DNA from 2 places in the Pseudovibrio sp. POLY-S9 genome. Region 1 is predicted to be linked to the other one. Evidence: riboswitches for the same ligand, from Rfam matches in the RefSeq annotation. Region 1 holds a riboswitch; the other holds the start of a gene.

Evidence for each region. Region 1 has a riboswitch for thiamine pyrophosphate ahead of thiB (thiamine ABC transporter substrate binding subunit). Riboswitches for the same ligand answer to the same signal wherever they lie in the genome.
Region 2: linked by a shared signal. The riboswitch ahead of PPL9_RS06715 (ABC transporter permease) and the one ahead of thiB (thiamine ABC transporter substrate binding subunit) in region 1 are both predicted to bind thiamine pyrophosphate.

What each region holds. Positions count from the first base shown of each region.
Region 1 covers NZ_LCWX01000212.1:71,912-79,621, reverse strand. Annotated here, with positions in the region: partial or broken gene PPL9_RS21290 (ATP-binding cassette domain-containing protein) at 1-245, opposite strand, end outside; gene PPL9_RS21285 (ABC transporter permease subunit) at 232-1,779, opposite strand; gene thiB (thiamine ABC transporter substrate binding subunit) at 1,755-2,735, opposite strand; TPP riboswitch at 2,769-2,875, opposite strand; gene katG (catalase/peroxidase HPI) at 2,992-5,169, opposite strand; gene PPL9_RS21270 (L-serine ammonia-lyase, iron-sulfur-dependent, subunit alpha) at 5,628-7,055, shown strand; gene PPL9_RS21265 (hypothetical protein) at 7,498-7,710, opposite strand, start outside.
Region 2 covers NZ_LCWX01000086.1:44,478-52,187, forward strand. Annotated here, with positions in the region: gene PPL9_RS06705 (CHASE2 domain-containing protein) at 1-742, shown strand, start outside; gene PPL9_RS06710 (ABC transporter substrate-binding protein) at 815-1,753, opposite strand; gene PPL9_RS06715 (ABC transporter permease) at 1,780-2,490, opposite strand; TPP riboswitch at 2,665-2,772, opposite strand; gene PPL9_RS06725 (hypothetical protein) at 2,902-4,668, opposite strand; gene PPL9_RS06730 (adenylosuccinate synthase) at 4,706-5,998, opposite strand; gene PPL9_RS06735 (DMT family transporter) at 6,366-7,286, shown strand; partial or broken gene PPL9_RS06740 (M20/M25/M40 family metallo-hydrolase) at 7,353-7,710, opposite strand, start outside.

The DNA.
Region 1 (7,710 bases):
AGATTGCCATCTTGAAACAGCATGGCGATTGGGCGTTTTCCCGGAGCCTGCTTGGTGAGCTCTTGTTCCTTCCAGAAAATGCGTCCTTGCGATAATTCACGGAACCCGGCAATAGCCTCAAGCAAGGTTGATTTTCCTGCGCCAGATGGGCCAATGACGGCAACGCTGCTGCCAGCTTCAACATGCAAGTTGGCCTGCAACTGGAACCGGCCATTTGCGATGAGACAAGAGCTAAGCTTCAGCATGCCAGCGACCTCCCCGGTCTAAAATCCAGAACAGTGCCATTGAAAGCACAAGCAGTAAAAGAGCTCCGCCGGCTGCTGCCTGCATTTTGTATGCCCCCATCAAGCGGTAAATCTGTAAAGGCAGCGTTGCAATTTCCGGATCTGCAAACAGGGCAATCACGCCAAGGTCTCCCATGGAAAGCGCCGCAGCAAGCCCCGCAGCAAACCCGATCTGTGGCCGCATACGTGGAATGAGGACACGTGAAAAGAACACCCAGCCTTCCATATTCAGAGACAAGGCCAACCGTCCATGTCGCGAAACCGTATCTCGTGCAGCAGGGACAAGAATGCGAAGTGCAAACGGCAATGCCATCGCCGCATTGACGAGTGCCGTCACAGGAAGAGCAAGATCTGACGGGTTTGCCCATGGACGTATAATGATAAACAAGCCCGTTCCAATCACCAGCGGGGATGCCGCTAATCCCAAAATTCCAGCAAGTTCAACCACACTATGCCGGCGAACGGCAATTGCGGCTGCCATAGGCAACGCGAGCAGCAACAAGATCACTGTGCTGGCTACGGCGACAGCAACGGAAACGAGTGCCGCCTTCAACACAATAAACGGCACCAGAAACAGACCGCTAAGCCCTGACAGGACAACAGCACTGAGCGGCAAAAGCAAAAACAGCGTTGCAAGTGAAATCCAGAGGATGTCTGCAACAGGTGCACCGCCATCCCAGCGCTGGATCGCACGTTCTAGTCCTGCACCAAACCCTTCACCGCGTGAGAGCTTCAGCGCCGCAAAGGCAGCAGCAGCGGTAAGCGTGAGTTGCAATGCAGAAAGCAGCGCGGCACGGCCAAGATCAAAATCGTATGTAAAAGCCTGGTAGATCGCCAGCTCAATAGTTGTCGCCCGTGGCCCACCACCAAGCGTCAGAGCAACAGCAAAGCTTGTCAGGCAGATCGCAAAGATCACAGCCAGTGCTCCGGGTAAAATGCGGGCGAGCATGGGGAGTTCAATCAGCCGAAACAGGGCTTTTCCATCACATCCAAGTTGCGCCGCAAGGCGAAAGCGCTCTGAAGGAACCTCTTGCCATCCCTGCAAAATCAATCGGGTTGCCAGCGGAAGGTTGAAGAAAACATGAGCCAGCACAACACCGTGGAGACCATAGATGCGAATGGGTGAAGCACCGAAATAGACAAGCACATCAGATATCCAGCCCGCACGGCCAAACACTTGCAGTAACCCAAGAATGGCGACAATAACTGGAAGAATGAAGGGGGCACCAAGCAGGGCAATAAGCAAACTGCGGCCCGGAAACCGCCGTCGCGCCAGGGCGCGCGCAACCGGCACAGCCAGTGCAACACTGATCACGGCAGAAAGCACAGCCTGCGTGAGCGTAAACTTGAGAGCAGCCCAATCGGAAGAGGAAAAGCCGTGACCCGCTTCGGTTCGCAGAGCAACCGCGGCCAACGTGCCAAGTATGAGTGCCGCGACAAGAAATGCCGCGGCAACACCGGGAAGCGAACTTACTGGCTGAGCGCTTCTAGCCATTCCGGCAGAGCCTCACGTCTTGCAGCAGCAGCTTCTTCAGGCTTAAAGAACAAAGCTTTTTCAGGCACCTGCAGAGTGTCAAAGCCAGCAGGTAAACCACCTTTTGGTGTCACAGCTGGATACATCCAGTTGGTTGTTGGAATGATTGTCTGGAAAGCGTCTGAAACCATGAAGTTCAGGAACTTGTCTGCCAGCTCAGGCTGATCAGTTCCGGCAAGCTTTGCCGCTACTTCAACCTGCATGTAATGGCCTTCTTCAAACGTAGCAGTGGTTTTGCTGTTATCTTCCTCGGCAATCAGGTGGTAAGCCGGAGACGTGGTGTAACTGAGCACCATCTCCGCTTCCCCATCAAGGAAAAGACCGTAGGCTTCAGACCAGCCTTTTGTAACCGTCACGATGTTATCGGAAAGATCCGCCCACACATCAGCAGCTTCGTCTCCGTAAGCCGCTTTCACCCAAAGCAGCAGCCCGAGGCCGGGCGTAGAGGAGCGTGGATCCTGAATAAGGATCTTGGCATCACTCTTCGCAAGCTCGCGGAAGTTGGTTGGTACGGTTTCGCCAGCCTTGTGTACGAAGGCAAAGTAGCCCCAGTCGTACGGCACAAAGGTTTCGTCAGCCCACTCCACTGGCAGTGTGTATTGGGCCTCAACAGTGTGTGGTGCAAACAGGCCAGTTTTCTTGGCAGTCTCTACCAGATTGGTGTCCAGACCCAGCACCACATCGGCATCCGAGTTCTTACCTTCAAGACGAATGCGGGAAAGCAGTGCTGCGCCATCTTCGACGCCAACAAGTTTTAGGTCACATTCACATACAGCCTCAAACGCTTCTTCCACTTTTGGGCCTGGGCCCCAGTCAGAAACGAAGCTGTCGTATGTGTAAACTGTCAGTTGAGGCTTCTCAGCAGCCATCGCTGATGTTGCAGTGAGTAATCCCGCAGCAATTAACAGATGTTTCAAGTCATCCTCCATTGCGGCGAGAGGGCAAGGATGGATGAAACCGGTACCCTTCCCTCCGCCGGTTCTAGCCGGTTCAGGTTCAACGGGTTCGCCACTAAAGCATCTCAGCACGACAAAAGCGCGCACCCCGAGGTTAAGCGGTTCTTAACCGGAAAAACACAGAAGCGCAACCGGATATAGCCAGCGTCTGGAGAGCACCTGTAGGGAGTTGCAATAAAAAGCCCGGGCAATTTCCTGCCCGGGCTGGTCGCATTTATTAGGCAGCCAGGTCGAAGCGGTCGGCGTTCATGACCTTGGTCCATGTTGCCACGAAATCGCGGACGAACTTTTCGTGGTTGTCATCCTGAGCATACACTTCAGCATAAGCGCGCAGGATTGAGTTGGAGCCAAACACAAGGTCTGCACTGGTTGCAGTCCACTTAGGCTTGCCAGATTTGCGGTCACGGATTTCATAGGTGCCATCTTTGAGTGGATGCCAGCTGTTGTCCATATCGGTCAGGTTGACGAAGAAGTCCGTTGTCAGCTGACCTTCGCGGTCCGTGAAGACACCATGCTTTGAACCGCCATAATTGGCACCAAGAACGCGCAGGCCACCAACAAGTGCAGTCATTTCCCAGCCAGTCAGGCGGAGGAGCTGAGCACGATCCAGCATCATCTCTTCCGGGCTAACAGCGTACTCTTGCTTCTGCCAGTTACGGAAGCCATCAGAAATAGGCTCCAATACAGAGAAGGATGTCGCATCAGTCATCGCATCTGTTGCATCACCGCGACCAGAAGCAAATGGAACTTCCACGTTGAAACCAGCTGCCTTGATGGCATTTTCTACACCAACGTTGCCTGCCAGCACGATCACATCTGCGACTGAGGCTCCTGCCTGTGCTGCGATTGGTTCAAGCACAGCCAGAACTTTGGCAAGCCGGTCTGGCTCATTGCCAACCCAATCCTTTTGGGGAGCAAGGCGGATACGAGCACCGTTGGCACCACCGCGCATATCAGAACCGCGATAAGTTCGTGCGCTGTCCCAGGCGGTTTTGATCAGATCTTCATTGCTCAAACCACTTGCCGCAATTTTTGCTTTCACCGCAGCAACATCATAGTTGGTGTTGCCTGCCGGAACAGGATCCTGCCAGATAAGGTCTTCTTTCGGCACATCCGGGCCAAGATAATTGGCTCTTGGTCCCATGTCGCGGTGGGTCAGCTTGAACCATGCACGAGCAAACGTATCTCTGAAGTACTCAGGATCTGCAATGAACTTCTGGCAGTATTCGTTGTAGATCGGGTCAACCTTCATCGCCATGTCCGCATCCGTCATGATTGGATTGTGACGAACAGACGGGTCTGTTGGATCAACAGGTTTGTCTTCTTCCTTGATGGAAACAGGTTCCCATTGCCATGCGCCGGCAGGAGATTTTACCTGCTCCCATTCATGGCCGAACAGCATATCGAAAAAGCCCATATCGAACGTAGTTGGGTGTGTGGTCCACGCACCCTCGATGCCAGAAGTAAAGGCATTCGTTGCCTTGCCATCCTGTCCGGGGTTAGACCAGCCAAAGCCTTGCTCTTCAAGACCGGCGGCTTCCGGTGCGACACCGATGTTATCGACGGCACCGCGTCCATGGGTTTTACCAACGGTGTGACCACCACAAGTCAGCGCAGCAGTTTCCTCGTCATTCATTGCCATACGAGCAAAGGTTTCGCGGATCTGATCAGCTGTTTTTTGCGGACCGGGAACGCCATTCACGCCTTCAGGGTTCACGTAGATCAAACCCATATGGGTTGCTGCAAGCGGATTTTCGAGCGTTGAAGGGTCATCCAGATCGTCATAGCGCTCTTCACTGCGCGCAAGCCATTCTTTTTCAGATCCCCAATAGGTGTCGATCTCCGGACCCCAGATATCCTCACGGCCAAACCCGAAACCAAAGGTTTTCAGACCCATAGAGTCATAGGCAATAGTACCTGCGAGAATAATCAGATCAGCCCAGGAGAGAGCGTTGCCGTACTTTTTCTTGATAGGCCAAAGCAAACGGCGAGCTTTATCAAGGCTTGCGTTATCAGGCCAGGAGTTGAGCGGAGCGAAGCGAATGTTGCCGGAACCGCCGCCACCGCGACCATCTGCAAGACGATAAGAGCCGGCTGTGTGCCACGAAAGGCGGATCATAAGGCCACCATAATGGCCCCAATCCGCTGGCCACCAGTCTTGACTGTCGGTCATGAGCGCATGAACGTCTGCCTTCACCGCTTCGAAGTCGAGTGATTTAACAGCATCATGATAGTTGAAGCCTGGGTCCATCGGGTTAGTACGCGCACCATGTTGATGGAGGATGTCGAGATTCAAAGCATCAGGCCACCATCGGGTAACCGGCTTATCCATCGATGTATTCGCGCCATGTACCACCGGACAAACACCGGCTGTCTTGACATCGTTACCGTGCATTGCTGTCTCCACTATCTAATTTGGCTCTTGCTGGTTTTGACGTAGCGTTTACCTTAAGCGGTGAGACGAAACGATGCATCCAGCAAATTCTAGACTGAATATAGGGCGCAAAGCACATTAAGTGAAATTGCATCTTCTACGCATATCGATAAGTTTTTCTTATCGTATAAATTTGAAGGTCAACGAAGGTGCTTCGATTGCTCCTCTGAGCTCTCCTCATCACACACGAAGATGCTTTTCGCGAGGTGAGGAGAGCATCAGTTCTGCCCTTCAATGCAGCAACAATCCGTGTAAAATATCACATAGATTTTCGCGGAGAAATTTGCATGAGCACTATCAGTCTTCTCAATTCTATAATTGGTCCGGTGATGAGAGGACCCTCGAGCTCTCACTCTGCAGCGCCATACTGCATAGGAAAGACTGTCCGCCAACTTTCCCTTTGTGATGGTGATAAATTTGTGAAGGTTGAAATTGCGTTCGATCCAGAGGGCTCGTTTGCCCAAGTCTATTCCAACCAAGGCAGTGACGAAGGCTTTGCTGCAGGCTTGATGGGAGAAGAGGTCACCTCACCTAAGTATCGACAAGCTCTATCTGATCTGATGAACGGTAAGCCATTTACGCTAGAGATCAACATTAGAAATTTAGACACCAACGATCATCCAAACCGAGTGGAAATTGCAGTCACGGTTGAAGACAGCGAAGGCGCACTTCGGGAAGATCACTTCAAAGCCCTTTCAATAGGCGGCGGGATGTTCAAGCTCGATAGCTTTAACTCTTTCGCAATTGATGTGACTGGGAGCGATTTTATACTTCTGCTGGAATGTGGAGACAATTCACCTCTTCAGCAGCTTCTCTCAAATGCAAAGGTACAAGCTCGTGTCTGTGCAGGTTCAAAGAATAGCCACCAACTTATTGAGATCAAATCCAGTTCGCCACTATCACCTCAACAACCAGAGTTGAAAGACATGATAGAACAGAGCTGGAAGGTCAGGTCCTGCACACCTGTCCAATTCACTGTCCACGACGAGGCCCCTCTTTTTGCCAGCCCAAAGGCTTTGGTCCAACAAACCAGCAGAGCACACAGTCTTGCAAATCTTGCTTTGTCCCTGGAAGCCAAGCGGTTAGGCTTGACTGAGACCCAAACGCGAAAAGCCTTTGCAGACCGCTATGATGTGATGATGGACGCAGTTCAGGCAGGCCTAGCGCTTACCAATCAATCATCCAATATGAAGTTCCTGAAACCGAGCGCAAAGCAGGTTGGTGCAGCAAATCCCGTGGAGATTATCGGCTCACCATTCTTGCAGGATGCGCTTAGCGCTTCTCTCGCAGTTATGGATGCAAACGCAAATCGGGGAGTGGTTGTCGCTGCTCCAACAGCTGGAAGTTCTGGCATCATACCGGGCACGCTATATTCCTTGAAACAACAAGGTGTTGATCGTGAAAGGATTATCGACGCCCTTCAAGTCACAGCACTTGTGGGAGCCGTCTTTGCTGAGTATGGAAGTTTTGCCGCTGAAACGGGAGGATGCTCAGTGGAGACTGGTGCCTCAGCCGCGATGGTCTCAGCTGGATTGGTCCATCTGTTTGGAGGAACAGCACAACAAGCCTTTAATGCGGCATCACTTTGTCTTATGAATACGCTTGGTTTGGTTTGCGACCCAGTTGGTGGGGAAGTGGAAATTCCCTGTCATGCGCGCAATATCGCTGGGATCGCGCATGCGCAATCGTCTGCGGTTGCTAGCCTTTCTGGTTTTGACGCTGTTTTGCCATTTGATGAGATGGTCATCAGCACACAAAAAGTAGGCAAACAGATGCACTCTGACTTGCGCTGTACAGCTCGCGGTGGATGTGCGGCAACACCGACCGCCTGTGCAATGTGCGGATGAGGTTGATCCATAGATATCAATTCCTTAACCGCTAATACTCCCCTCAACCGTCTACTTAGGAGCTTCATCATCTCAGCGTTGTCCAGGTTGCCACCTAAGACAGCTAGCGCATCAACCACCATCTGCCGGACGGCGCGTTAATCCGCGTCATTGACCTGCCAGTTCTACGCTCAACCGTGCCACCTTCGATAGCAAGAAGCTGGACACCCTCTATATCACCAGCGCCTGCCTCCCAGCCTACCCAAGGCTCCCCACTTCGCCTGTAAGTCGGATGAGAAGGACATTCATAGATCGGATTTTGAGGTGAAGAGCGAGCTCCTCTCACCCCTCTCAAACAAACCAGATCAGGCCAAGCCAGATCCAGAGGGGGGCTGGGACTATGGCCCAGATGAAGATGGCGGGGAGGTACTCGTAGATTTTCATGGGGCTCTTCCGATTTCCGTCAGATCAATTCAAATGCTTCTGCCAGGGTCAAAACGCAGGCGACTGATATGCCGAGTGTTACGAAGACACGAATGTGTTTGAAGAAGGCTAGCTCTGCCTTGGGTTTCACGCCGGAGCCATATCCTCTGCCATCCAGGTAGATGCTTGTGATCATGGTCAAAAACAGTAGGAACCAGAGAGCAACCAATCCTTCTGCGATCAAGACGATGGC
Region 2 (7,710 bases), on a different contig from region 1:
GTATTATGAGGGTTTGTCTCCTCAGGATCTCGCAGGCTTCTCCAACGGCTTCCAAACAGCTCATCTCGATGAAGTGCATATCCACGATGGTACACTGAACACGCTGAGCACATCCGGCCTGAATGCTTACTGGAACGCACCACTCGATGATCCATTCCATGCTGCCCATGCCTGCCGAGCAGCGATTGAAATGCAGAAGCAAATGAAGCGCTTCAATCTCAAGGACCGGCTCAATTTCAACCAGAAAAATATGAAGGATCACGCGGTCACAATCGATATCGGCATCTCAACCGGACTGGCAACACTTGGCGAAACAGGTACACGGATTCATTTCAGGTACGCCCCACTCGGCAAATGCGTTGATTTAGCAGAAGATTTGGCTCGACATTGCAAAGATGCCGGTCACAGCGTTCTTATGTGCGAAACCACACGCGGTCAGATGCCTGAACTGGCGGCATTGGAGACAATCCCAGTCAAAACCAGTCGTTACCAGATGCGTTCGTTTGCGTTGCTAGGTGATCCGTCGCTCGCCTTCTCAGAAAACTTCCTCAAGCTCAAGAACGTCCACTGCAACATGGTCTTCGCGCTGTTTGAAGAGAATGACAAGAAGAAAGCCCTAACACTGGTAGATGAATGCAAATCACTCTCTGAGGGCGAGTACGACACTATCTATGCTGCTTTTGAGAAATACATCCTCAGCGATCTGGCTCAACACGAAGCGGTCAAGGATGCAGCGCAATAACGGCATTTAGCCTACAAATAAAAAGAGCCCCCGAAACTCGGAGGCTCAAATTTTAGTTTAGACCTATACCGGTTAGCGCAGTTCAACCGCGTAGGTTTCAACTGGAGGCGCTGTTTTAATGAGTCCCTGCTCAATCAGAAAGTTTGCAAACCGTTCATAGCGACCATTGTCCAAAGCAGCTGGGCGGCTGGCAAAACGCGGCAGAGTATCCGCCCAGGCACGCTTGTTCAGCTCATCATCCAGATCTGGATAGACCTCAAGGAAGCTCTTCCAGGAGTCCTGCGGATTATTAAGCAGATAAACGGTAGCCGCCTCAATCGCATTAATGAACTTCTTCAAACGCGGATCATCCAGCTTGTCTTTGTGAGCCACATAAATCAGTTCATCATAGACTGGCACACCGTTCTCTTCAGGATAAAACGCACGGCCTTTCGCACCTTCAATCTCCATCTGGTTCAGCTCGAAGTTACGGTAACCACCAATCACCGCATCAACCTGCCCAGCCATCAGAGATGGTGAGAGCGAAAAGTTTACGTTGATCAGCTCCACATCGTCAGAACTTAGACCTGCATTGGAAAGCATCTTCCCAAGCATGGCGTTCTCAAACCCGGATGTGGAATAACCAATACGTTTGCCTTTCAGGTCTGCAATCTCTTTGATCGGTCCATCTTCCAACACAATCAGTGTGTTCAAAGGCGTAGAGACCAACGTCCCGATCCGCATCAGCGGCATGCCCTCATCAATTTGCGGGTGCAACGTCTGCTGATAGGAGACTGCAATGTCACCCTGCCCTGCTGCAACAAGCTTTGGTGGCATGGAAGGATCAGCAGGCTCAATCAGCTCAACTTCAAGGCCCTCTTTTTCAAAGAAACCCCGCGCCTTGGCAACCACGATTGGTGCATGGTCTGGATTCGCAAACCAATCCAGCAACACAGTCAACTTGTCCGCTGCTTGCACTTGAAGCGTGCTCGCAAGCATTGCCGCACCAAACAGAATACCTAGTTTTTTCATAAGGTTACGTCCTCATACTCTGAGACCTAGATCTCTTTCTGCCAATAGATCATCCGAGAAGTGGCGAACTCAACAACTGCCCTCAGGCTCAACACCATCACCGCAAGCAAAATCAACGCCGCAAACATCGTCGCTGTTTGCATGCGTGCATTGGACTGCAACATGATGAAAGCCAGCCCCCCTTTTGCACCAACCCACTCTCCAACCACCGCCCCAATAGGAGCGAACACCGCTGCAATGCGCATACCAGAAGCCAGAGATGGCAAGGCGGCTGGAATGCGAATGTAGCGAAGTATTTGCCAGCGGTTCAGACCGTGCAGCTTGCCAAGGTCGAGCAGTGATTGATCAGTCCTGCGCAAACCATCGAAGAAGGTCGAGGTCACAGAAAAGAAGATCACAATCACGGCCATCACAACCTTGGAGGCGAGCCCAAAGCCGAACCACAGCACCAGAAGCGGTGCAATTGCAAACACAGGAAGAGATTGGGTTGCTGCAATCGGAGGCAGCAGAAACAGGCGTATCCGAGGAGACACTGCCAGCAATACAGCCAGCGAAGCTCCAGCACTCACGCCAAAGAGAAAGCCGAGAACAGTCTCCCAAGCGGTAATGCCTGCATGATGCAGCAGGAAAACACCTTGATTGAGAAAAGCGGAAAAAACCGCCGCCGGACCTGGCAAGAGAAACGGAGGAAACTCTCCAATCTGAACCACACTTTCCCAAATGGCGATAAAAAGCAAAATCCCGAAAAGACTTCGGAGAATTCGTTTCAAAGCTCGCTTCAGCATGTAGACTCCCAACAATGGTATTGGGCATCACAAACAGGCGGAAGAACGGAGCTACATCAGCTCTCTGGGATGTTTTCAGCACAGGATCTCCCGTTACAGCAAAATGCAAACATGGAGATCCGGGAAGAATGGCTCAGGTCCCGTCCCTTCGCCGGCATTACCCGGATCAGGTTCAAAGGGTTTAGCTCATCGCAATCTCAGCTTTTCGAAAGAAAAGCACCCCTCGGAATAGCAAGGAACATGCGCGTTTCTGCTGAAGGATGCAAGCAGATTTTGCTCTGACGGACGACAGCATAATGAAAAAGGCCTCAGCTCTGAGAGAGCCAAGGCCTTTGAAATCTAATCTAAATATCTGAAACTAGATTACTTCCAGCTCTTGATTGCCTGTGCGATAACTTTGTTGCCGGTTGTACCTTTTTCAAAGGTCAACATTGCACGGCGACCACTGTTGTACAGCAGTGGAACATCAATCCACTCACGCTCAGCAAGACGCTTCAGGTTCTTCGCTTTTTCTTCATCACTGTCAGACAGCGCAATCCAGAAGAGAGTGTCAGAAACCTTCACGGCAGCACCATCAAGCGGGTCACCAGCTTCAGACTCTGTCTTCTTCAGGATCAGGCCAGGCACCTTCTCAACACCTTTGCCATCAAACCCTTCTGGGAAGATGAAGTTCAGCTCAAGCAGATGGCTGGCTGGCAAAGATTGATCGCTATTCGGCTTCAACGTCATCTCAACAGAGAAGTTACGAGATGGCAGCGTAGCAACAGCCTTGATGACAGAATCGCCGTTAGCTTCATCCAGTGACCAAACAACGTTCCCGCGTGATGCAGAACCTGCTGCGCCTGGCGTCAAAGCCTCTTCGTAAAGTATGCTCTGTTGTGCAACAGGAGAAACCGCAGCTTCCGTTCCAATGGTTTCAGCTGGCGGAACAGAATTGGTCTCAACTGCAGTACTTTGCTGTGCAGGCTCCGTCACCGGCAAAACCTGCTCAGAAGATGTGTCTTCTGCCGGTGCTGCTGGAGATTCAACCACACGCACGACTGGAGGCTCAGCTGTTGTCTCGGTTGGCGCAGCGCTGGATGAATTCCGGGTAATCCGGGTCGTCTGCACCCGCGTCGCATCCGGAGAAACCTTTGCCCCTTCATCAGATGGCAACAAGCGGTCAGTGTTCTTCTTTGGCGTGCGTTCCGGCTGAACCCGAAGCGGCTCATCTTCATTCGAAGGTGCGCTCTCTGGCGCAACAGTCTCACCGGTTTCAACTGGAAGAACCAAAGAGAGAATAACATCGCGCAGACTATAGACACCTGCGGTAACGCCCAAGATTATCAGTATGACCACAATTATACCGACAATACCCGATGTATTGGAAGGCTTCAGCCCTTCTTCCTGCTCAATCGCATCGCCAACACGCTGCGCTACGGCTGGCTTGCGGGAGGAAGCAGGTTTACGGCTTGTCTTTGGCTTAACCTTGGCAGGCTCATCGATCTCAGGACGCGACTTACCTTTTGTTTCCAGCTTGGTTCGGCGTGCCTCACCCGGCACCCAAGAGCGCTCTTCTGCGCTCGTCTCGACAGCACCTTTGGTTGGCAGAGACGCAGCAGGTTCACCCGTCTCTTTGTCATCCATGGAGCCAAGGTCAGGCTCTTTGCGCTCGCTGGAAGCTTCAGGCAGCTGATCACGCGCCATCTGATTGGCCTGATGAGCGGCGTTGCCGAGATCCTGCGCGGCACGAACCGCCTCTTTAAACACGTCTGCTTTAGCAGCAGGTGCTTTTGGCTCATCGCGCGCTGGAGTATCGGCCTTTGCACCTGCCTTAGGCATATCGCCAGCAGGCGGTGATGCAGCAGAGATTTCTGGAGCTGCAGGTTTTGGAGCACTTGGAGCTGGGGTGGTTTTAGACCGCCCCAACCCGAGAGACTCACGAGCAGCTTCCGCTTCGACCTTACGAATGGCCTCTTCAAGCTTCAGCTGCTCCTCAGTGATCTGGGAGGGAGACAGAGGTGGGTCGTAACTTTTAAGTTGCTTTACAATTGCATTCCGCGCGCGTTGATAAACTGCCCGCCGTGCAGAACCTGTGTTCTCTTGTAAACCAGCTACCGCTTTTTTTAGAACGGAATTGTAGTCCGCCATTTAACTGCCCATTGCCCCCAGAGCTTCATTTCAAGACTTAATCCTGGAATGGATTCTGAACCAGGATTGTGTCATCACGTTCAGGGCTTGTTGATAACAGAGCAACCGGAGCACCAATCAGCTCTTCAACATGCCGAACGTATTTCACAGCTTGTGCTGGCAATTCTGCCCAAGTCCGTGCGCCTTTGGTCGTTTCCTTCCAACCAGGCAGGGTCTCATAAATAGGAACAACCCGCGCCTGAGCACCTTGAGATGCCGGAAGGTAATCGATTCGCTCACCATCTAGCTCATAACCAACACAAATCTTAATTTCATCCAGTCCGTCCAAAACGTCAAGCTTTGTCAATGCAATCCCATTGATTCCGCTGGTGCAAACGGTTTGACGGACAATCACTGCATCAAACCAGCCACACCGACGACGACGACCAGTGTTCGTTCCAAACTCGTGCCCGCGGGTACCAAGGAACTCACCAACTTCATTCTGCTGTTCGGTTGGGAACGGACCTTCACCTACACGAGTGGTGTAAGCTTTGGTAATACCCAGAACGTAATCGATGGAGTTTGGACCCAGACCACTACCAGCAGCAGCCTGACCTGCAACTGTATTGGAGGAGGTTACAAACGGATAAGTGCCGTGGTCGTTGTCCAGCAGCGCGCCCTGCGCACCTTCAAACAACAAACGCTTACCTTCACGACGTGCTTTATCCAGCATGTACCAGGCTTTATCCATGTACGGCAGGATCTTATCAGCTACGTCTTCCAGCTCTTTGTAGATGGTCTCAGCAGAGATCTCATCGCGACCCAGACCGCGCAGAATAGCGTTGTGGTGGGTCAGCAGACGATCAATTTTGGCTGGCAGCGTGCTCATGTTTGCCAGGTCCATCACACGAATTGCACGACGACCGACTTTATCTTCATAAGCAGGGCCGATACCGCGTTTGGTGGTACCGATTTTGGTGCCTGCCGGGCTTGCATCTTCACGCAAAGCATCAAGCTCGCGGTGCAGGCTCAAAATAAGAGTAGCATTGTCAGCAACACGCAGGATTTCCGGGGAGATCTTAACGCCCTGCTCTTCAAGACGTGCAATCTCAGCCACCAGTGCATGAGGGTCAATCACAACGCCATTGCCAATGACAGAGAGTTTCCCACGAACAACACCAGATGGCAGCAGTGCCAGCTTGTAGCTCGTTCCGTCAATTACAAGCGTATGACCTGCATTGTGTCCGCCTTGGAAGCGTACAACGATGTCGGCTTGCTCTGAGAGCCAATCGACAAGTTTACCCTTACCTTCGTCACCCCATTGTGACCCAACTACGACAACGTTGGCCATGATTCTTCAGCCCTCCTGCGGCTGCCAGCGTATTCCTAAAATACGCCGTCATACGATTTGCTATTTCTGTATAAAGTGGCTTGCCAGCTCAGAATGCAAATCGTGAGAGACAACATAAGAAACCCCGGCGTAAGAGCCGGGGCGCAGTTACAGCGCCTTATAATCTGTCAATCTCTTAAATACGAGCCCTTTTCCTTCAAAATTAGGCCAAGACTGTAATTTTTGCGATCAGAGTGAACCTCTGTTGATTGTTTTACTCGCAAATCGGGTGGTACAGGCACAACAGCAAGTGATATTGCTAGCGTAAGTTCCAATTTCTCATTTTTTGCAATTCCTGCAAGAAATTTCACTAAGTTGAATACGCTTTATGAACGCACAAAAACTTGACTGGCTGGGCTGGTCTATTCTTCTATTGCTGGGCACCCTGTGGGGCAGCTCATTCTTTTTTGCCAAAGTCGCACTAACAGAAATTGGCCCCATCACTCTGGTCTTCCTCCGAGTAGGAATTGCAGCGGTGGGCATGTGGGGCTTCCTGTTCATCACAAAACAAACCATCCCGCTTTCTGCAAAATGGATTGGCAGCTTCCTCCTCCTCGGGTTCATAAATAATGTCGTCCCCTTCTCGCTCATTTTCTGGGGTCAGCAATACATCGCAGCCGGACTGGCATCCGTTCTCAATGCCTTCACCCCAATCTTCACAATGCTTGTCATGCAGGTGTTGAGTAACGAAGAAAAGTTGACCGCGACCAAGCTCGTTGCCGCCATGATTGGAATTATCGGAGTGGCAATCATGGTTGGCAGTGATACCCTGAGTGGAGCCAGCGGTCAGATCCTGCCACAGCTCGCAGTTTTAGGGGCAGCTTTATGTTATGCCTTCGGTGCTGTTATCATTATGCGCCTGCGTAAACTGCCACCTGCTGCACTGGCAACGGGCCAGCTCACAGCCTCCACAATCCTGCTGATACCCGCAGTCCTCTATTCGGCACCAGCCGAGCAACTGATGCAGGCCTCAGCGATGACCTGGGCAAGTGTCCTCATCCTCGCGCTGGCATGCACTGGGTTCGCCTTCATTTTGTACATTCAGCTGTTCAAACTCGCCGGAGCCACGAACGCGGCCTCCGTAACACTGGTTATCCCGGTCAGCGCGATTCTGCTGGGTGCGATCTTCCTCAATGAACGGCTGGAAACCAATCACTGGATCGGTATGGCCGCTATCTTCACCGCCTTGCTGCTCATTGATGGCCGGCTCACCCGCAGATTGACAGGAAAAGCACAGGCACCCGCCTAACAAAAAGCCTCCAGCCCTATCGTAGGTAGGATCTGGAGGCTTCTTATTAAGCAACAGTCTGCGGTGTCAGCAGCGCTTCAGATAAGCAGCCAGAATATCGCGTGCAGCAAGAAGATCACTCTTATCAATCATCTCGGTAACTGTGTGCACATAACGAGTGCCAACCATGATACCGACTGCTTTCGCACCAGCAGCCGCCTGCTGAGCAGCAGCCCCATCCTGTCCGCCACCCTTCAACATGGTGCGCTGGTACGGAATCTCTTCCTCAATAGCCAGATTTTCGATTTCTTTTACAAGCTCCAGATCGGCAATGAACCAGCCATCCTTCACGTGAAGCCCAAAACCTTTACCTTGCTCAGTCGTTTGATCTTGCTCTGGCACCCCAGGCGTATCGCAAGCAAGCGTGATATCAACACCGAGGCCG